Linked DNA regions of Rhodopseudomonas palustris. The protein of the gene in region 3 interacts with the protein of the main gene of each other region in a pairwise test. Links are inferred from orthologs where the notes say so. Each region holds a gene or a part of one and is shown on either strand. Other genes may lie near its edges.

Evidence for each region.
Region 1: the proteins of dnaE (region 3) and SR870_RS03020 interact in binary tests that used the Escherichia coli proteins (3 or more experiments, as listed by UniProt). The link is inferred for Rhodopseudomonas palustris from one-to-one orthologs.
Region 2: the proteins of dnaE (region 3) and SR870_RS20415 interact in binary tests that used the Escherichia coli proteins (3 or more experiments, as listed by UniProt). The link is inferred for Rhodopseudomonas palustris from one-to-one orthologs.
Region 4: the proteins of dnaE (region 3) and dnaQ interact in binary tests that used the Escherichia coli proteins (3 or more experiments, as listed by UniProt). The link is inferred for Rhodopseudomonas palustris from one-to-one orthologs.

The regions. Positions count from the first base shown.
Region 1 is NZ_CP140155.1:686,638-692,005, reverse strand. The notes cover bases 1,483-4,295. They hold SR870_RS03020 (aminotransferase), read right to left. Parts: upstream 3,560-4,295; coding sequence 2,405-3,559; downstream 1,483-2,404. Other genes in these bases: SR870_RS03010 (flagellar motor protein MotB), read right to left, coding at 4,131-4,295; SR870_RS03015 (rhodanese-like domain-containing protein), read right to left, coding at 3,567-3,893; SR870_RS03025 (polyamine ABC transporter substrate-binding protein), read right to left, coding at 1,483-2,394. Also shown: SR870_RS03030 (B12-binding domain-containing radical SAM protein), read left to right, coding at 1-1,269; more of SR870_RS03025, read right to left, coding at 1,282-1,482; more of SR870_RS03010, read right to left, coding at 4,296-4,952; SR870_RS03005 (motility protein A), read right to left, coding at 4,983-5,368. UniProt on the Escherichia coli protein: Shows aminotransferase activity with methionine and histidine as substrates, and to a lesser extent also with phenylalanine.
Region 2 is NZ_CP140155.1:4,506,946-4,512,448, reverse strand. The notes cover bases 1,457-4,404. They hold SR870_RS20415 (DNA polymerase III subunit gamma/tau), read right to left. Parts: upstream 3,900-4,404; coding sequence 2,013-3,899; downstream 1,457-2,012. Other genes in these bases: SR870_RS20405 (HIT family protein), read left to right, coding at 4,371-4,404; SR870_RS20420 (YbaB/EbfC family nucleoid-associated protein), read right to left, coding at 1,662-1,982; recR (recombination mediator RecR), read right to left, coding at 1,457-1,560. In the rest of the region: SR870_RS20435 (AmpG family muropeptide MFS transporter), read left to right, coding at 1-359; SR870_RS20430 (hypothetical protein), read right to left, coding at 510-935; more of recR, read right to left, coding at 955-1,456; more of SR870_RS20405, read left to right, coding at 4,405-4,787; nudC (NAD(+) diphosphatase), read left to right, coding at 4,792-5,503. UniProt on the Escherichia coli protein: Part of the beta sliding clamp loading complex, which hydrolyzes ATP to load the beta clamp onto primed DNA to form the DNA replication pre-initiation complex.
Region 3 is NZ_CP140155.1:1,515,435-1,519,438, forward strand. It holds dnaE (DNA polymerase III subunit alpha), read right to left. Parts: upstream 3,657-4,004; coding sequence 201-3,656; downstream 1-200. Other genes in the region: dapA (4-hydroxy-tetrahydrodipicolinate synthase), read right to left, coding at 1-68. UniProt on the Escherichia coli protein: DNA polymerase III is a complex, multichain enzyme responsible for most of the replicative synthesis in bacteria. This DNA polymerase also exhibits 3' to 5' exonuclease activity. The alpha chain is the DNA polymerase catalytic subunit.
Region 4 is NZ_CP140155.1:4,068,700-4,074,240, forward strand. Bases 1,063-4,048 are described here. They hold dnaQ (DNA polymerase III subunit epsilon), read right to left. Parts: upstream 2,911-4,048; coding sequence 2,215-2,910; downstream 1,063-2,214. Other genes in these bases: SR870_RS18360 (Tim44/TimA family putative adaptor protein), read right to left, coding at 1,063-1,141; secB (protein-export chaperone SecB), read left to right, coding at 1,596-2,078; coaE (dephospho-CoA kinase), read right to left, coding at 2,943-3,542; SR870_RS18380 (Maf family protein), read right to left, coding at 3,596-4,048. In the rest of the region: SR870_RS18355 (murein transglycosylase A), read right to left, coding at 1-396; more of SR870_RS18360, read right to left, coding at 434-1,062; more of SR870_RS18380, read right to left, coding at 4,049-4,204; SR870_RS18385 (pyruvate, water dikinase regulatory protein), read right to left, coding at 4,201-5,040; protoporphyrinogen oxidase HemJ, read left to right, coding at 5,493-5,541. UniProt on the Escherichia coli protein: DNA polymerase III is a complex, multichain enzyme responsible for most of the replicative synthesis in bacteria. The epsilon subunit contain the editing function and is a proofreading 3'-5' exonuclease.

The DNA.
Region 1 (5,368 bases), 830 kb from region 3 along the record:
GATCTCGACGAGCTTCCGGACTCGGTGCACGGCTACAAACTGCTGGAGCCGCCCAGCAACGAGATGACGCTGGCAAGCCATGCGTTGCCCGCCAATCGCGTGAGAAAGCACAGCCCGATCGCCGGGATCGTCATGACGGCCGGCTGCAAGTTTCGTTGTTCGTACTGTCCGATTCCCGCTTACAATCAGTCGCAGTTTCGGGCCAAGAGCGGCGAACGCATCGCTGAGGAAATCGGGCAGATCGCCACCACTTTCGGCCTTTATAATTTCTTCGGCGCCGACGACAATTTCTTCAACAACACCAAACGCACGCTCGATATTGCCGGAACCCTCGCCCGCAAGGCCCGGGCCGGCCGACCGTTCTGCAAGATCCGGATCGGAACCGAAGTCACGGTGCACGACACGGTCGGGATGCGCGATCACCTGCCGCTGATCAGGGAGGCGGGATTCGCGGCAGTGTGGCTCGGCGTCGAGGACATGACGGCGACGCTGGTCAAGAAGGCGCAGGACAAGGACAAGACCGAACTCGCATTCCGATTGCTGCGCGAGAACAACATTCTGCCGATGCCGATGATGATGCACCACGACAGCCAGCCGCTGGTGACATGGAAGTCGAACTACGGTCTTCTCAACCAGATCAGGTTGCTGCGGAAGGCCGGATCGATCACCACGCAAGTGATGATGCTGACGCCGGCCCCCGGATCGAAATGGTACGAGAACGTGTTCGATTCGGGGATGGCTTTCAGCAAGGCGGGCGACGTCGCGGTCGAGCCCCACATCATGGACGGCAACTATGTCGTCGCCTCGAAACATCCCCGCCCCTGGATCAAGCAGGTCAATCTGCTGATCGCCTACACCTATTTCTTCAATCCGGTTCGCTTTCTAAGCGCGCTGATATTCTCGAAGTCGGCGGGGGTGTTCTCGAGCGCCGAAACGAGGACGGCGGAAGAGGTCAAGGATTACTCGGCCTCCAAGAAGATGCTGCGCCGCGCCGAGCTCAGGGTGCGGGCCCATCTGATCGATGCCGGCGCGCAGATCTACGGCATGATCGGACTGGTCCAGACCTACCGCCGAACGGCGGGATGGGCATGGCGGCTGTTTCGGCAAGATATCCAACGATATGATCGCACGCCCGTCAGTCCGATTCCGATGCGCGGCGTCGGCGGCAAGCCGTCCGATCACGCGCTCCCCGGCACGATCAATTTCAGCGATATCGGAAAGCCTGCCGTTCGCGAAGCGTCCGCGCGGGACATGGCGGGGACTGCCTGACCAGGGACGATTTCACCGTCCCGTCTTGACCCGCGTCCACAACCGGTTGATCACCCGCTGCGTCGCCGCGTCGCGCGCGGTGATGACGAACAGGCGCGACTGCATCGCCTCGTCCGGATAGATCGTCTTGTCGTTCAGCACGCGGGCGTTGACGAACTCCTGGCTCGCCTTGTTGCCGTTGGCGTAGGACAGGAAGTCGGAATTGCGCGCGGCGATCTCCGGGCGATAGAGGAAATTGATCAGTTCGTGCGCCTCGGCGACGTTCCTGGCGTCGGCCGGGATCGCGAGATTGTCGAAGAACATCTGCGCTCCCTCCTTCGGGATCGCGTAGCCGATCTCGACGCCGTTGTTGGCTTCGGTGGCGCGCGCTTGCGCCTGCTTGATGTCGCCGGACCAGCCGACAACCAGGCAGATCTCTCCGGTCGCGAGCGCATTGAGATATTCGGACGAGTGAAATTTGCGCACCGACGGCCGAACCTTGGCGACGGCGTCGGCGGCCTTCTCCAGATCGGTCTGCCTGGTCGAATTCGGATCGAGGCCGAGATGAGTCAGCGCCGCGGGCAGGATATCGTCGGCCGAGTCCAACATCTGCACGCCGCAGTCCTTGAACTTCGCCAGATTCTCCGGCTTGAACACGATGTCCCAGCTGTCGATCGCCGCCCCCTCGCCGAGAATGCGCTTCACCGCTGCGGCGTTGTAGCCGATCCCGGTGGTGCCCCACATGTAGTTCGCGGCATATTGATTGCCGGGATCGTACAGCGCGAGCTTCTTCGTCACCACGTCCCAGGCGTTCTTCAGGTTCGGCAGTTTCGAGGGATCGAGCTTCTGGAACACCTTCGCACCGATCTGGCGCTGCAGGAAATACGCGGTCGGCACCACGACATCGTAACCCGACTTGCCGGCGAGCAGCTTGGTCTCCAGCGTCTCGTTGCCGTCGAAGGTGTCGTAGACCACCTTGATCCCGGTCTCGCGGGTGAACTCCTCCAGCACGCCCGGCGCGACGTAGTTCGACCAGTTGTAGAAATTCACCACGCGATCCTGCGCCAGCGCCGGCGCGCCGAGGCTCGTCGACAGTGCCAGGGCCACACCGACAAGCCACGCTCGCGGGAACAATTCGTGTCGCATCGTCGAGACCCTAACGCCTGTGCACCGCGTCCGACAGCCGCTCGAGAGCGGTGTCGAGCGTCTGATCCTTCTTGGCGAAACAGAACCGCACCACCGAGGTGACCGGCTCTTCCTCGTAGAACGCCGACACCGGAATCGCGGCGACCTTGTACTCGTTGACGATCCGTTTGCAGAATTCCTCGTCGGTCTCGTTGAGGCCGAGCGGCGACAGATCGACGGTGAGGAAATACGTGCCCTGCGACTGGATCACCGGAAAGCCGATGCTGGACAACCCCTGCGCCAGCCGGTCGCGGCTCTTGGCAAGGCCCTTGCGCATCTGCAGGAAGTAATCGTCGCTCTTGCCGAGTCCGTACGCCACCGCGACCTGGAGATTGGGCGCCGTGGTGAAAGCGAGGAACTGATGCACCTTGGCCGCGACCCTCAGCAGCGACGGCGCGGCGCAGACGAAGCCGACCTTCCAGCCGGTCAGTGAAAAGATCTTGCCGGCCGAGCCGATCTTGATGGTGCGGTCGCGCATCCCCTCGATCGCAATCAGCGGGATGTGGCCGAGGCCGTCGAAGGTGACGTGCTCCCAGACCTCGTCGCAGATCGCGACCGCGTCGAACTCCTGGCAAAACCGCGCCAGCAATTCGAGATCCTCGCGCGGATAGACCACCGCAGCGGGATTGAGCGGATTGTTGAACACGATCGCCTTGGTCTTGTGACTGAAGACCTCGCGCAGCGCCTCCTCGGTGACGCGCCAATGCGGCGGCTCGAGCCGGACCAGCCGCGGAATGCCGCCGGCCTGCCGGATGATCGGCAAGTAGGAATCATAGACCGGCTGGAACACGATGACTTCGTCGCCGGGCGAGACCACCGACAGGATCGCACTCGCCAGTGCCTCGGTCGCGCCCGAGGTCACCATCACCTCGGTCATCGGGTCGAGATTGACGCCGTGCCAATGCGCGTAATGGGCCGCGATCGCCTGCCGCAGCTCGGGGATCCCCATCATCGAGGGATACTGGTTGTAGCCGTTGAGCACTGCATCCGCGGCGGCGCGGCGGATATCCTCCGGGCCCGGATCGTCCGGGAACCCCTGGCCGAGATTGATCGCGTCGTTGTCGCGCGCGAGCTGCGACATCGCCTCGAACACGGTAACGGGCAGATCGGCGAAGACCCTGTTCATCGCGCCATCAGCCGCCGGGCTTGGTCGGCAGGCCCGCCGCTTTCCAACCGAGGATGCCGCCGGCGAGATGCTTGTCATAGGCGAGGCCGGCCATCTGCGCCGCTTGCGACGCGGTCACCGAGCGTTTGCCGGAACGGCAGGCGAACACGACCTGCTTGCCGGCCGGATCGGGGATGGCCCTGGGATCGAAACTCGACAGTGGAACCACCACCGCGTCCGGATAGGCTTCTGCCGCCACTTCGTTCGGCTCGCGCACGTCGACCAGAAGATAGCGCCCCTCCGCGATCCCTTTGGCGACGTCCTGCGGCGTCAAATCCTCAACCTGGCCAACCACTCTCGTCTCTCCCGCGATTGCACTGCCTGGACCCAATTGTGCAACAACGAGAACGACGCTCGGCCATTGCATCGCCAAAGTCGCGCCTAGCGCGAGGAAAATCAAGCTTCGGAAAACGAGTGCGGTCATGCCGGGTGGATAGTCCGGCGGCGAAGGAAATGCACCGCCCCATTGGTCGAACGCGAACGCCGCATCGTGGACCCGCTCTGTGGCCGCGGCCTTCCGTCCGGTTCGCGGTTACGGCTTGAGCCCCGGCGGCAGTGCGGGGCTTTCGCGCATCAGCGTGATGGTCACCCGGCGGTTGGCGGCGATCGCGGGGTCCTCGGGGAACAGCGGCTGGGTGTCGGAGCGGCCGGTGACCGCAAAGAAATGAGAGGTCGGAACGCCCTCGCGTTCGAGGATCTGGCGCACCGCATTGGCGCGATCCGCTGACAGATCGAAGCCGTTGTAGTCGCTTCGCGACGACATCAGCCCGGCCGAGGTGTGGCCGGCGATGGTGAGCCGCAGCGGACTGGCGCGAAGCGGCCCGGCGAGCCGCTGCAGCAGACGCCGTGTGCGCTCGAACGGAGCCTTGGAGCCGTCGGCGAACATCGCGCGTCCGTCCTGGTCCATGATTTCGAGGTTGAGGCCCTGCTTGGTCTCTTCGAACATCACATTCTTGGAGAGCTCGGCGATTTCGGGCATGTCCTGCAGCGCCTGCCGCAGCGACGCCGAGGCGAGCGCGAACTCGCGATCCTCCTTGGTCTGGATGCCCTCGTCCTTGGAGACCTCGCCGGGCGACGGCTTGGCGGTCGACAGTTCGGGATTGACGTGTTCGGTGTTCTTGACCTTGCCGCGGGTCGGCAGCCCGTCGTTTTCGATGATGCCTGAATAGCGGGCGTCGGACTGGACGCCGAACGCTTCGCGCATCGAGCCTGCGACGACCTTCAGCTTGTCCTTGTCCTGCGTCGAGAATGCCGTCAGCATGACGAAGAACGCCAGGAGCAGCGCCATCAGATCGGCGAAGGTCACGAACCAGCCGTGACCGCCGTGTGCCTCCTCCCGTTTCTTCTTGGCCATGGCGCGCTTTCCGGCTGCTTCCGACTCCGACTAAGCGGGCACGCCTTCGTCTTCCTCGTGGCGGTGCTTTTCCGGCAGATAGGCGAGTAGCATTTCCCTGACGAGGGTCGGACTCTTGGAGTCCCGGATCATCAGAATTCCGTCGATGATCAGCGTGCGGTTGGTTTCCTCGTCGACCAGCTTGCCATGCAGCTTGTCGGCGATCGGAAGACAGATCAGGTTCGCCACGACCGCGCCGTACAGCGTCGCCAGCAGCGCGACCGCCATGAACGGGCCGAGCTTGGAGGGGTCCTGCATGTTGGAGAACATCTGCACCATGCCGAGCAGCGTGCCGATCATGCCGAATGCCGGCGCGCAGTCGCCGATCGCGCGATAGATCTTCGATCCCTCGTTGAGGTGCAGCAGGAAGTTGTCGC
Region 2 (5,503 bases), 3.0 Mb from region 3 along the record:
AGGCGCTGTCGAATCTGGCGTTCGCATGGCTCGCGACCGTCGGCGTCAACCAATGGGCGCTGGCGCTGGCGATTTCGGTCGAGAATTTCACCGGCGCGATCGGCACCGTGATCTTCGTCGCGTATCTGTCGGCGCTATGCCAGAACCCGCTGCACACCGCCACGCAATACGCGCTGCTGACGGCGCTGTCGGCGGTGGGGCGGACCTATCTGTCGGCGGGCGCCGGCTATGTGGCGCAGGCGACCGGCTGGCCGGCGTTCTTCATCATCAGCGTCGCGGTCGCCGCGCCGAGCCTGGTGCTACTGCTCTGGCTGCAGCGCCGCGATCATTTCACGGCGCTCGGACCGGTGAGGGTTTAGACCCGCACCGCTTTGTTCTTGCTCAAACGTCGTCATGGCCGGGCTTGTCCCGGCCATCCACGTTCTTACATCGACGCAGGCGCCTGTTCGTGGATGCCCGGGACAAGCCCGGGCATGACGGAGAGAATTACGGCGTGATCAAGCGGCCGCTTAGTTCACCAGGCTCCACTTCGTCACCACAGCCTCGCTGTACTGCCCGGCCTCCTCGGCGCAGGCCACCGACTCGACTTTCAGCACCACGTTCTTGCCGAGGCGCGATTTGAGCTGCGCCGCCTGGGCGTCGCTGGCGGGCACGATCTGGAACGTTTCCGGCCCGTTCTCGAGATTGCACAGGCCGGACGGCGGCGGCAGCCGGCGCGGCTCGCTGACGAGCTGATACACCGGACCCTTCTTGCCCTTGGCCCTGGCGCGCGAGCGCATCGCGGTGAGTTCGCCGCTGAGCACGTCGCCCACCTTCATCGCCTTCGGCTTCGGCAGCGCTGCCTGACTGTCGGCGGCCTGCGCGCGCGCAGGCAAGACCGGGAGCACCATCAGCGCGGCGACAATCAGCGAGGATTTCAGCAGTCGTTCGATCATCAGGTCCATTTCCGGTGGTTCAGAACAGGGTCCGCTGCCGCATCGCGGCCGACAGCGTGCCTTCGTCGAGATAGTCGAGTTCGCCGCCGACCGGGACGCCGTGGGCGAGCCGCGTCACCTTGACGCCCGCGTCCTGCAGCAGGTCGGTGACGTAATGCGCCGTGGTCTGGCCGTCGACCGTGGCGTTGAGCGCCAGGATGATCTCGCCGACCGCGGGATCATGGGCGCGCGCCACCAGCGCGTCGATGGTCAAATCGTCGGGGCCGACGCCGTCGAGCGGCGACAGCGTCGCGCCGAGCACGTGATAGCGGCCATTGGTGGCGGAAGCGCGTTCGAGCGCCCACAGATCGGCGACGTCGGCCACCACCACGATGATCGACGGATCGCGACGCGGATCGGTGCACACCGTGCAGGGATTCTGCGTATCGATGTTGCCGCAGGTCTTGCAGACCTCGATCTTGTCGATCGCGACCTGCAGCGCCGAGGCGAGCGGCGACATCAGCGCGTCGCGCTTCTTGATCAGATGCAGCGCGGCGCGCCGCGCCGAGCGCGGGCCGAGACCCGGCAGCCGCGCCAGCAACTGGATCAGACGTTCGATCTCGGGGCCTGCGACCGCGATGGCCATCGGGACAGCTATCCGTTTCGGTGAGTCGGATCGGCGGCAGGCGCAAACGAGACGCCCGCCGGCACGTCGGCGAGAACTTGCGAATCGGTATTCCTGGAAGACTAGCCCAGCCCGAGGCCGGGCGGCAGGCCGAGCCCGCCGGTCAGCGCCTGCATCTTCTCCTGCATCGCGGCTTCCGCCTTGCGATGCGCGTCGGCCAGCGCCGCGACCAGCAGATCTTCCAGCACCTCGCCTTCGTCGGCCTTCAGCAGCGAGGGGTCGATCGAAACGCCGCGCACTTCCATCTTGGCGGTCATCCGGACCTTGACGAGGCCGCCGCCGGACAGGCCCTCGACCTCGATCTGGTCGAGCTCCGCCTGCATCGCCTTCATCTTCGACTGAAGCTGCGCCGCCTGTTTCATCATGCCGAGGAAATCAGCCATGATCGGTTCCTTTCGAAAGAGCCAGAATTCTCATGAATCGTCGTCGTCGACCGGGTCGGCGGGGTCTTCGATATCCGAATCGGTCGGGGCCGGCTCGGTGGCGAGCCGCCGCACCTCGATCACCTTGGCGCCGGGAAAACGCGCCAGCACCTCCTGCACCCGCGGATCGCTCTCCGCGGCGCGCTCGCGTTCGTTCTTCTGCGCCTCGTTCTGGGATCGCAGCGTCGGCTGTCCCGGCTCGTTCGACACGATCACGGTCCAGCGCCGCCCGGTCCATTGTTCGAGCTTGCGGCCGAGGTCGCCGATCAGGGCGCGCGAGGCGGTGCGTTCCAGCGCCAGTTCGAGCCGGCCGTCCTCGATCCGCACCAGCCGCACATCGGCTTCCAGCGCCATCCGTGTCATCACATCGCGCTTCTCGGACGCCAGCGCGACGAGCTGCGGGAAGCTGGTGATCGTCAACGCCGCGGGGGTCGGTTGCTGGGCCGCGGCAGGCGCGGCGGGCTGCGGCCGGGCCATGGTCTCGGCGCCGCCACGCAGCATCGGCGGCGCGCTGCGCGGCGCCATCGCCGCATGGGTCGGCGCGACGGAGACCGACGCGGAGGGGGCGCCACGCGGAGCAGCTCCGCCGCTTCCACCGGAGGGCAGCGGCGTCCCGCCACCGCCTTGTTCGATCATCCGGATCGCCTCGTCCGGCGTCGGCAGATCGGCCGCGTAGGCGATCCGCACCAGCACCATCTCGGCGGCCGCGGCCGGGCGCGTCGCGCTTTGCACCTCGGCGATGCCCTTGAGCAGCATCTGCCACATCCGCGACAGCACCCGCATCGACAGCCGGGTCGCGAATTCGCGCCCGCGCAGCCGCTCGGTCTCGCCGAACGCGACGTTGTCGGCGGTCGCCGGCACGATCTTGACCCGCGTGACGAAGTTCACGAATTCGGCGAGGTCGCTCAGCACCACCACCGGATCGGCGCCGGTGTCGTATTGGTCGCGGAATTCGGCGAACGCCGCCGCGATATCGCCGCGCGCCAGCGCGTCGAACAGCTCGATCACGCGGGTGCGGTCGGCGAGGCCGAGCATCTGCCGGACCTGATCGGCGCGCACCAGACCGGCCGCATGGGCGATCGCCTGATCGAACAGCGACAGCGAATCGCGCACCGAGCCTTCGGCCGCGCGGGCGATGATGCCGAGCGCTTCCGCCTCGACCTCGACGCCTTCCTTGGCGGCGATGCCGCCGAGATGCTTCATCAGCACGTCGGCTTCGACACGGCGCAGATCGAAGCGCTGGCAGCGCGACAGCACCGTCACCGGCACCTTGCGGATCTCGGTGGTGGCGAACACGAATTTGGCGTGCTCCGGCGGCTCCTCCAGCGTCTTCAGGAAGGCGTTGAACGCCGCCGTCGACAGCATGTGGACTTCGTCGATGATGTAGACCTTGTAACGCGCAGACGCCGGCGCGTAGCGCACGCTGTCGTTGATCTGGCGGACGTCGTCGACGCCGGTATGCGAGGCGGCGTCCATTTCCAGCACGTCCATGTGCCGGCTTTCCATGATCGCCTTGCAGTGCACGCCGTGCACCGGCATGTGGATGGTCGGCCCCTTCACCGAGCCGTCCGGCATTTCGTAATTGAGCGCCCGCGCCAGAATGCGCGCAGTGGTGGTCTTGCCGACGCCGCGCACGCCGGTGAGGATCCAGGCCTGCGGAATCCGCCCGGTGTCGAACGCATTGGAGACGGTGCGCACCACCGCTTCCTGGCCGATCAGATCCTCGAAACTGTTGGGACGATATTTGCGCGCCAGCACCCGGTAGGCGCCGGCCGGCGCGCCGCCCAGCGCTCCTGCGCCCGGGGCGCCTGCATCCAGGCCGAGGCCGGTCTGATCCGAATCGTCCGAAGGGGTCGCGGGAGGGCCTGCGTCGGTCATCGGTCGTTCCGCAATGTGTTCTCTCTCGGGGCCGCATTGCGGAACGGGGCGGAGCTGTCCGGCGGAGCCCTCGATCCGCTCCGCGCCCGACAGACGCCCGGCAGGCCGGGCCGATACGCCACCTTTGGATCGACCGGCGCGCAACGGCCGGAAAAACAGGTAGGAGACTGACGAGCGACCCGATCCGGACCTCGTTAGGGCTGCTTCCTTCCGGACCTGACCCGGTTGGCGAGTGGCTCGTCCACCGCCAATCTCCCGGTCCCTATTTGGAGCCAAAACCGCCCGAATGCAAGCGGGCGCGCAGCGTCTTGGACCTTCGGACAGTGCGAGCCCACAACGTGGCGGCAGCGGCGGTGAATTCCGCATCGCGCCGCGGCTTTCGTGGCCTCGGCCGAGTTGCTATGAGAGGCCGAGGCCCGCCCCCGCAACCACGCAAGAGCCCGCTTTTGCCAACGGGCCGATGGAACCGCCATGCCCTCCGATTGGTCGCTCAGCCCGCAGCTCGAAAAAGACACCATCAATATCGGCGACCTGCCGCTCAGCCGCGTGCTGGTGATCAAGGACGCGAATTATCCGTGGCTGCTGCTGGTGCCGCGCCGCGCCGGCGCGGTCGAGATCATCGATCTCGACGAGGTCGCGCAGGCGCAATTGATGACGGAAATCTCCCGGGTCGGCCGCGCGCTGAAGGAGATCACCAAATGCGACAAGCTGAACATCGCGGCGCTCGGCAATGTGGTGCCGCAGCTTCATGTTCATGTGATCGCGCGGCGCTCCAACGACGCCGCCTGGCCGCGGCCGGTGTGGGGCGTGGTGCCGGCGCTGCCGCACGACGCCGAAGAAGTGCAGCAATTCATCAACGCGCTGCGGCGCAAGATCTGGCTGGGCTGAGCCGATGAGCAGCGCGTTCCCGCTCGGCCAGCCGGCCTTCGTCAGCAACGTCCTCGACCGCGCCGCGCATCTGCGCGGCGATGATTCCAAACTGATGGCGATGGAGGACAAGAGCGACACCCGCGCCTATGTGGTGCATCGCGATTCGCTGGTGGTGAAGCACGAGGAGAGCGGCCCGCGCGCGCTGCTGTCGATCAGAGAGGCGCTGGCGCTCGGCGCCAATCCCGGCACGATCTTTCTCGGCCTGCGCGACGGCGCGGCGGTGTTCGGCATGGGCATCGGCGCCGCGGCGGTCGAAACGCTGATGACCCGCAGCGACGCCGGCATCGCCGAGCTGCGCGGCATGGCGATGCAGGGCATCCTGCCCGCCGAGCAGCTCTCGGCGATCGCGATGGCGAAGTCGATGGTCGGTTGGCACCAGCGCCACGGCTATTGCGCCAATTGCGGCGCCCGCACCGCGATGTCGCAGGGCGGCTGGAAGCGCGACTGCCCGACCTGCAAGGCCGAGCATTTTCCGCGCACCGACCCGGTGGTGATCATGCTGGTGACGTCGGGCGACAAGTGCCTGCTCGGCCGGCAGAAGCCGTTTCCGGCCGGGATGTATTCGTGCCTCGCCGGCTTCGTCGAGGCGGCGGAGACGATCGAGGACGCTGTGCGCCGCGAGATCTATGAGGAGTCCGGCATCCGCTGTTCCGAGGTGCGCTACTACATGACGC
Region 3 (4,004 bases):
AGCGAACCGTTCTTGAAAGGCGTGACCAAGGCGGTGAACGACCCCCGGAAATTCGTCTTGGCTGCCATAATGTTCTCCTGACGCGCAGTCCCGATCTGTGAACCTTTCATAACGGGTGCCGCGCGGCCGCGAAAGGCCCGCGACCGCCGGCGCGGCGCGGTTCCAGACGAATCCAAAGCCGCAGCACCGCCGGCCGGCCCTCAGAGAGTCTCGACCAGCTCCACGCCGGTCACGGCCTTGATGGCGCCGGCGATCTGCGGCGAAACCTGGAACCGGCCCGGCAGTTCGAATTCGACCTCGGTCTGCGGGTCGAGCCTCAGCACCAGCGCAATGTTGCCTCCGGCGACCTTGGAGTCCGGCGGCTGCAAGCGTTTTGTGATCGAATCGAGCGGCTTGGTGTCGCGCAGAAAGATCCGCAGCCCCTTCTGGGTCTTGGCCGCGGCAGCATCGAGTGGCTCGGCGTGCAGCACGCGGGCGCGGACGTCCTCGCCCTGCAGCTCGGCGCCGAGCTGCAGCAACACCGCGGCGCCCGGCTCCAGCACCTCGCGATATTGCGCCAGCCCCTCGGAGAACAGCACTGCCTCGAAATGCCCGGTCGGGTCGGACAGGCCCATGATTCCCATCTTGTTGCCAGTCTTGGTGCGCCGCTCCATCCGCGACACCACAGTGGCGGCGACCTTGCCGGCGGTGGCGCCGGATTTCACCGCCTTGCAGAAATCCGCCCAGGACTGCACCCGCAGCCGCTTCAGCGCGGTGGCGTAATCGTCCAGCGGGTGGCCGGACAGGAAGAAGCCGATCGCATCGTATTCGCGCCGCAGCCGCTCCGCCGGCAGCCACGGTTCGATCTGCGGCAGCACCACCTCCGGCGCGTCGGCGAGGCCGCCGAACATGTCGTTCTGGCCTGAGGTAGCCGCCTCGTGGCTGCGCTGGCAGGCGGCGATGATCGCATCGGCGCCGGCGAACACCCGCGCGCGATTGGGATCCAGGCAGTCGAACGCACCGGCGGCAGCCAGACATTCGACGACGCGCTTGTTGATCGCACGCGGGCTGACGCGGGCGGCGAAGTCGGCGATCGACGCGAACGGCTTGTCGCCACGCGCCTCGACGATCATCTGCACAGCCTGCAGCCCGACGCCCTTCAGGCCGGCGAGCGCGTAGTAGATAATGTTGGCGCCGACCTCGAAGGTCGGGCCGGAGCGGTTCACCGACGGCGGCTCGACCTTGATGCCGAGTCGCTGCGCCTCGGCGCGGAATTCCGACAGCTTGTCGGTGTTGTTGAGATCGAGCGTCATCGACGCGGCGATGAACTCGACCGGGTAATGCGCCTTCATGTAGGCGGTGTGATACGACACCAGCGCATAGGCGGCCGCGTGGCTCTTGTTGAAGCCGTAATCGGCGAACTTCGCCAAGAGATCGAAGATGGTGTCGGCGGAGTCCTTCGGCACGCCGTTCCTGGTCGCGCCCTCGACGAAGATCGCGCGCTGCTTCTCCATCTCGGCGCGAATCTTCTTGCCCATGGCGCGGCGCAGCAGGTCGGCTTCGCCGAGCGAATAGCCGGCCATCACCTGGGCGATCTGCATCACCTGTTCCTGGTAGATGATGACGCCGAAGGTCTCCTTCAGGATCGGCTCCAGCATCGGATGCAGATATTCCGGCTCCTCGTCGCCGTGCTTGCGCGCGCAATAGGTCGGAATGTTCGCCATCGGGCCCGGGCGATACAGCGCGACCAGCGCGATGATGTCTTCGAAACGGTCCGGGCGCATGTCGACCAGCGCGCGGCGCATGCCCTGGCTTTCAACCTGGAACACGCCGACCACATCGCCCCGCGCCAGCATCTGATAGCTGGTCGGGTCCTCGATCCCCAGCGTCGCCAGATCGATGTGGATGTCGCGCTGCTTGAGCAGCTTCACCGCGACGTCGAGCACCGTCAGCGTCTTCAGGCCGAGGAAGTCGAACTTCACGAGGCCCGCCGGCTCGACCCATTTCATGTTGAACTGGGTGACCGGCATGTCGGATTTCGGATCGCGATACATCGGCACGAGATCGGACAGCGGCCGATCGCCGATCACGATGCCGGCGGCATGGGTCGAAGCGTGCCGCGTCAGGCCCTCGAGCTTCTGGGCGATGTCGAAGGCGCGGGCGACGACCGGGTCCTCATCGCGGAAGGCCTGCAGCTTCGGCTCGCTTTCGATCGCCTGCTTCAGCGTCACCGGCGCAGCCGGATTCTGCGGCACCAGCTTGGTCAGCTTGTCGACCTGCCCGTACGGCATCTGCAGCACGCGGCCGACGTCGCGCAACACGCCGCGCGCCTGCAGCGTCCCGAAGGTGATGATCTGAGCGACCTGGTCGCGGCCGTAGCGCTGCTGGACGTATTCGATCACTTCGCCGCGGCGGTCCTGGCAGAAGTCGATGTCGAAGTCGGGCATCGAGACGCGTTCCGGATTGAGGAAGCGCTCGAACAGCAGGCCGAAGCGGATCGGATCGAGGTCGGTGATGGTCAGCGAATACGCCACCAGCGAACCCGCGCCGGAACCGCGGCCCGGGCCGACCGGAATGCCGTGCGCCTTGGCCCATTTGATGAAGTCGGACACGATCAGGAAGTAACCGGCGTATTTCATGCGCGTGATGACGTCGAGCTCGAAGGCGAGCCGCTTCTGGTAGTCCTCTTCGGTCATGCCCTGTGACAGGCCGTGGATGCGCATGCGGTCGGCGAGCCCCTGCTCGGCCTGGCGGCGCAGCTCGGCGGCCTCCGCGGCGGCCGCCTCTTCGGCGTCGTTGACGCTGGCGCCGACGGTGAACAGCGGCAGGATCGGCTTGCGGGTCAGCGGCCGATAGGCGCAGCGCTGGGCAATCTCGACGGTGGAGGCCAGCGCCTCCGGCAGATCGGCGAACAGCACCGCCATTTCGGCGCGGGTCTTGAAGCGGTGGTCGGGCGTGAGCTGGACCCGGTCGGTCTCGGCGATCAGCTTGCCGGAGGCAATGCACAGCAGCGCGTCGTGCGCCTCGAAATCGTCGGCGGTGGCGAAATGCGGCTCGTTGGTCGCGACCAGCGGCAGCCCCATGTCGTAGGCGATGTCGATCAGGCCGGCTTCCGCGCGCCGTTCGAAATCGGTGTTGTGGCGTTGCAATTCGACATAGAGCCGGTCGCCGAATGCCTGCGCCAGCCGCTCGCAGCGCAGCCGTCCCAGCGCCGGATCGGTCAGCATCGCCAGCGAGATCGGACCGTCCGGCCCGCCGGTCAGCGCGATCACGTCCTCGGTCTCGCCGTCCAGCCAGTCGAACTTGATATGCGGCGGCTGGTTCACCGGGGTCTCGAGGAACGCTCGCGAGTTCAGCCGCATCAGGCTGCGGTAGCCGCGCTCGCGCGTCGCCAGCAGCACGATCCGCGCCGGCGCCGCCAGCGCCGCGTTGCGCGAGGTCGGGTCCTGATCGCCGAAGTCGATGCCTAGCTCGAGGCCGACGATCGGCTGAATGCCCGAACCTGCGAGCTTGTCGGAGAATTCCAGCGCGCCGAACATGTTGTCGGTGTCGGTCAGCGCCAGCGCCGGCTGGTGGTCGGCCTTGGCGAGGTCCGCCAGTCGCGCGATCTTCATCGAGCCTTTCAGCAACGAATAGGCCGAGTGGACGTGCAGATGGACGAATCCGGCGTTGCTCATCGGCGGTGCGGCTTTCGATCGGGCGTGGATGGCGTGCGGTGAGAAGTGCTCGGTCGGCGCGCGCCGCGCGCGGCCGACTCGGCGGGAATGGTGGTCCGCCGGACGTGGCCGCGCAAGGCAGCCGCGCGACCTTATCCCCGCTGTCTGCGCCGCGCTTGCTGCTGCCGGCGCCGCGCCCTGCCCGCCGCCTCAGAGCTGCGGCAGCACCTGCGCCCAAACCGCCACCATGCTGATGAACAGCGCAATCGACGTCAACGCCGCAGCTTCCTGGATGAAGATCTTCAACATCGTCCGCTCCCTGACCACGTGAACATACGCAGAACATTGTTCTCATTTTGTTCTTGAGTC
Region 4 (5,541 bases), 2.6 Mb from region 3 along the record:
CGGCAGGAAGTGCCGCTCGAAGAAACGGCGGGCATGGGCGGCGTCGGAGATCTCGGCCGCGCGCGCGGCGCGGCAGGGCTCGGCCAACGACGAGCCGAGCGCCTTGGTGTCGGCGACCGGCTTGCGCCGCGCCACGATCGGCCGGCAACTCTCACGAAACGTCCTGAAGGCGGCGAGATGATCGTCGGCATCCCAGCCGGCGACCTGATCCCATTTCACCGGGGCGTATTGGCCGCCGGGGATTTCGATCGGCCAGACCGGCTTGGCATGCCGCTTATGCGCGGCGGCGTGGTGGCTCCTGCCATGATGTCCCGAGGAATGGTGGCCGGAGGAATGGTGGTGGCGCGGCCCGGCTTCGACGGCGGCCGGCGCCAACAGCAAGGCGGCGGCGAGCACGCCGCGCGCCCAGGCAGAGCGCGATGCGCCCTGCGCGCTAGAGGCCGTTTCCCGTGCCAACCAGCTTCCAGTTCGGATCGCGCGAGCTGATGTCGCGGGCGAAGGTCCAAACGTCGGTGATGTCGGCGACCTTGTCCGGGCTGCCGTCGACGACGGCGCCGGCCTTGTCGCGGGTGACCGAGATCATCTGCGACACGAACTTCACCGTGATCTGGGCGATGTGATCGCGGACCTCGGCGCCCAGCAGTTCGGCTTTCTCGATCGCGACGAAACGGGTCTCGGTCTTCAGGTCGTTCTTCTCGCGGTCCTTGATCGCGGCCTCGAAGCTCTCATAGACCTCGCTCGACAGCAGATCCTTCAACGACCGCCGATCGCCATTGGCGAACGCCATCACGATCATCTCATAGGCGCCCTTGGCGCCGGAGAGAAAATGATTGGCGTCGAACGACGAGTCCTGGGTGAACACCGCGTTGAGGCCATGCTCCAGCGGCGAATCCGGCTCGGCGATGCCCTTCCAGCGATCCGAAGGCGGAACGACGTCGGCGCTCGGCGCAGTCGGGGCCTGGTCGATCACCGAGCCCGGCATCGACACCACATTGGTGTCCTGCTTGCCCGGGATCATGTCCCGCGCCGCGGCACGGTCGAACGGGGGGCGTTCGCTTCCGGTCCGCTGACCCAGGACGTTGCGCAGACGCAGGAAAATGAACACCGCAAGCGCAAGGAAGATGATGGTGTAGATATCCACGTCGCTTCACTTTCTTCATCGGCGTCGGCCTGCGGGTGCGGTTTGCACCTGCGGCCCGACGGCCCAGAATCACGATGCGGGCCGGCCCTCACATGTAGTGAGGAACCTGTCCCAGCCAATGGCGCGTTTTGGCACAGCCAACCGGGTTGGCAAGCCCCGCTGCGCGTCCGGCCGGGCATTGATGGTCGGAATGTAGGCGCTTCGGCGCAACGGGGAAACCGGATCATTGTAAGAAAGTTCATTCCGCCGGCGATTTGGGCGTCCGTCCGGCTCGGCCTGGGGCTTTCGGCCTCGCCGGCTGGCCCGGAGGGCTCGCCCGGCTGCTGCTTCGGTCCACCTTGTGGATGGCCGCAGGCCTATGATAGCCACTCGCCGACAGCATCACCCGCCATTCGCGTGAATGCCGCCGTATCGCCGGCCGCAGCTTCCCGCACACGCTTCAGGAGAGAATTCGATGACCAACGGAAACGGCACGCCTCCGGAAGCCGGTGCTCCTCCGCAGCTCAACGTGCTGGCGCAGTACACCAAGGACCTGTCGTTCGAGAACCCGAACGCCCCGGCCTCGCTGGCGCCGCAGCAGAATCAGCCCGCGATCAACATCCAGATCAATGTCGGCGCCAACAATCTGGCGGCGAACGAATTCGAGGTGACGCTGTCGATCGAGGGCAAGGCCGAATCCGGCAGCACCGTGCTGTTCAGCTTCGAACTGGCCTATGCGGGCGTGTTCCGGATCGTCAATGTGCCCGAGGAAAACCTGCACCCGCTGATCATGATCGAATGCCCGAGGCTGCTGTTTCCGTTCGCCCGCGAGATCATCGCCAGCGCGGTCCGCGACGGCGGCTTCCCGCCGCTGATGCTCGATCCGGTCGATTTCGTCGGCCTGTATCGCCAGAACATCGACCGCCAGGCTGCCCAGCAGCAGGGCCAGCCGAGCTAATTCTCGGCTCGAACAGACATCTGAAACTTCGTCATGGCCGGGCTTGTCCCGGCCATCCACGTTTGTTGGATCGATGCATCCGGACGTGGATGCCCGGGTCAAGCCCGGGCATGACGGGATTGTGGATCTGCGCCGCTCACGCGCCGGGGCGATACTCGTTCCAGATCGCCTTGTCGCCCATGGTGGCGGTGAAGGCCGCATGGGCCTCGCGATCGGACTCGGTGACCCGCGGCGCGAGCGGGGTCGGCCGCTGCCGGCGGGGCGTGTCGCCGCCCGCGCCGCCCCGGTCCGACGGCACCTCGGCCAGAATGAGCTGCGACTGCCGCGCGCCGATCAGATCGATATAGACCTCGGCCAGCAACTCGGCGTCGAGCAGCGCGCCGTGCTTGGTGCGGCGGGAATTGTCGATCGCATAGCGCGAGCACAGATCATCGAGCCGGTTCGACACGCCCGGATGCTTGCGCCGCGCCAGCAGCAGCGTGTCGACCAGCCGCTCGCGCGGAATTGCGCCCCGCGACAGCCGCGCCAGTTCGGCATTGAGGAAGCCGGCGTCGAACGAGGCATTGTGGATCACCAGCGGGTCGTCACCGATGAACTCCAGGAATTCGTCGACCACTTGCGCGAACAGCGGCTTGTCGGCCAGGAACTCGCTCGACAGCCCGTGCACCGCGAAGGCTTCCGCCGGCACGTCGCGTTCCGGATTGATGTAGCGGTGGAAAGTCTGCCCGGTCGGCATCCGGTTGTAGATCTCGACGCAGCCGATCTCGACCAGGCGGTCGCCGCGCAGCGGGTCGAGGCCGGTGGTTTCGGTATCGAGAACGATTTCGCGCATCGTGGAACAGCCGGTCTTCGTGAGCCGGCGAATCAGGGCCGCCGGCGGGGCATCCTAGCAGCCGAGTCGAGGATTTCGCGGATCTGCGCCCGCACCGGGTCGAGTCCGAACGAAGTATCCACCAGGAAATCCGCGCGCTTGCGCTTTTCGGCGTCGGGCATCTGCCGCGCCAGAATGGCGTCGAGCTTTTCGGGCGTCATGTTTTCGCGCGCGAGGATGCGCTCGCGCTGCACCTCCGGCGAGGTGGTGACGACGACCACCGCATCGACTCGCTTCTCGCCGCCGGTCTCGAACAGAAGCGGCACGTCGACCACCGCGACCGGCGCGCCCGACGATTCGGCGTCGTCGAGGAAGTTCTGGTGATGCGAGCGCAGCATCGGATGCACGATCTGCTCCAGCCGCTTCATCGCGTCGGCGTCGTGAACGACCTTCGCCGACAGCCGCTCGCGGTCGACCTTGCCGTCGATGGTGGTGCCCGGAAACGCCGCCTCGATCGCCGGCACGGCTTCGCCCTCGTAGATCTTATGCACGGTGGCGTCGGCGTCGTAGACCGGTATGCCGGCCTCGCCGAATAGTTTCGCGGTGGTGGATTTTCCCATCCCGATCGACCCGGTGAGCCCCAGCACCAGCATTCGTCCCACTCCCTCGTGCGGATTGTGTTCGACGCGTTTGTTCTCGCGCGGCGCTAGAACGCCAGCAGTTTCTGGCTACGCAGAAAGCCCAGCAGGGGCAACAGCGGCAGGCCCAAAATCGTGAAATGGTCGCCGTGGATGCCGTCGAACAGATGCACGCCGAGGCCTTCGACCTGATAGCCGCCGACGCTGGACATCGCCTTGTCGCCGGCCTCGTCGAGATACGCCGCGATCTCCTCGTCGCTCAACGGGCGCATCGTCATCCGCGCGATCGTGACTTCGGCGAACAGCGTGGCGCCGTTGCGCACCAGGGCGATCGCCGAATGCAGTTCGTGGCGGCGGCCGGCGAGTTCGCGCAGTTGTTTCGCCGCCTCGTTGCGGTCGGCCGGCTTGTTGAAACCCCGCGCACCCAGCGCCAGCGTCTGGTCGGCGCCGAGCACCAGGCGGCCGGGGTGATGATTCGAAACGAACGCGGCCTTCTCCTGCGCCAGCAGCGCGGCGATCTCGCCCGGCGCCGACAGGCCCGAGGCTGTCGCGATGCCACGCTCGTCGATATCCGCCGGGATCGCGTCGAACGGAATTCCGGCGCTGCTCAACAGCGCCTGCCGGGCGCGACTCTGCGACGCCAGCACCAGCGGCCCGGGGCCGAGCCAAAGCGTCATTCGGACATCCTCTGGCGTTGACGATCGGCGAGCAGCTTCATGATCGCCGCAGCGGTTTCCTCGATCGACCGGCGGGTGACGTCGAGCAGCGACCAGCCGTATTTGGCGCTGAGCTTGCGCGCCAGCACGACCTCGTCGGTGACGGCCTGCTTGTCGATGTAGGAATCGTTGCCACTTCCGGCGCCGAGGCTGAGCAGACGGTTCTGCCGCACCTGGATCAGCCGTTCGGGCGAGGCGTGCAGGCTGACAACCAGCGGCTTCTTCAGGGTTTCGAGCTGATGCGGAATCGGAATCCCGGCGACCAGCGGCACGTTGGCGGTGCGGATGCCGCGATTGGCGAGATAGATCGAGGTCGGCGTTTTCGAGGTGCGCGACACCCCGACCAGCACCACATCGGCCTCTTCCAGCCCTTCGACGTGCTGGCCGTCGTCGTGCATCATCGAATAGTTCAGCGCGTCGATACGCTTGAAATATTCGGCGTTCAACGTGTGCTGGGCGCCGACGCGGCCGGTGGTGGAGGCGCCGAGATAGGCCTCGAACAACTGCATCACCGGGCCGATGATCGACAGGCTCGGGCTGTTGATCTCCTGGCACTTGGCCTCGAGCCGGGCGACCAGTTCGCCCTCCAGCAGGGTGAACAGTACGATGCCGGGCGATTCCTCGATCTCCTGCAGCACGCGGTCGAGCTGCTTCTGGCTGCGCACCAGCGGGTAGACGTGCTCCACCGCGTTGACATTGGCGTATTGCGCCGCCACCGCGCGGGACACCGTGATCAGGGTTTCGCCGGTCGAATCCGACACCAGATGGAGGTGAAAATAGCTGCCGTCGGTCAGCATCATGACCCTGTGTATCCTGTGAACAACGGGGCGAAAGCCGCCCGGTGGCGGCACCTCGGCCGGCGCGGGCGGGATAACCCGGTTTTTTCTTCACAGGCCTCGGGTGAGGAAATCGTCACGGGATGGCGGGAAGGTTAGCGGGTGAATGTGGATTTGTCTCTTGATAAAGCGACGGGATCACGGCGCAAACGACCGCCGTCACAGGGCTCGAGCCGATCCGGCCGAGCGAGGCCCTGGGCTGTGCACATGTGAATCGTGCAAGGACAAGCCCGCGCGTCTGTTGCGCCGGCACAATCCACGTTCACTACGACTCAAACCCTAAGAATCTATAAATATTGTTTAGAGGAGTGGAGCTTGCGGAAAACTCCGTGATCGCGCATTCGAATAACGCGCTGCGCGGTCGGTGCGTTCCAGACCGGCTCTGGAATTCCGCGCAGGCGGTGGGGCGACCGATGATCGACTGGACCGATATTTATCTCTGGGTGAAGACCCTGCACGTGG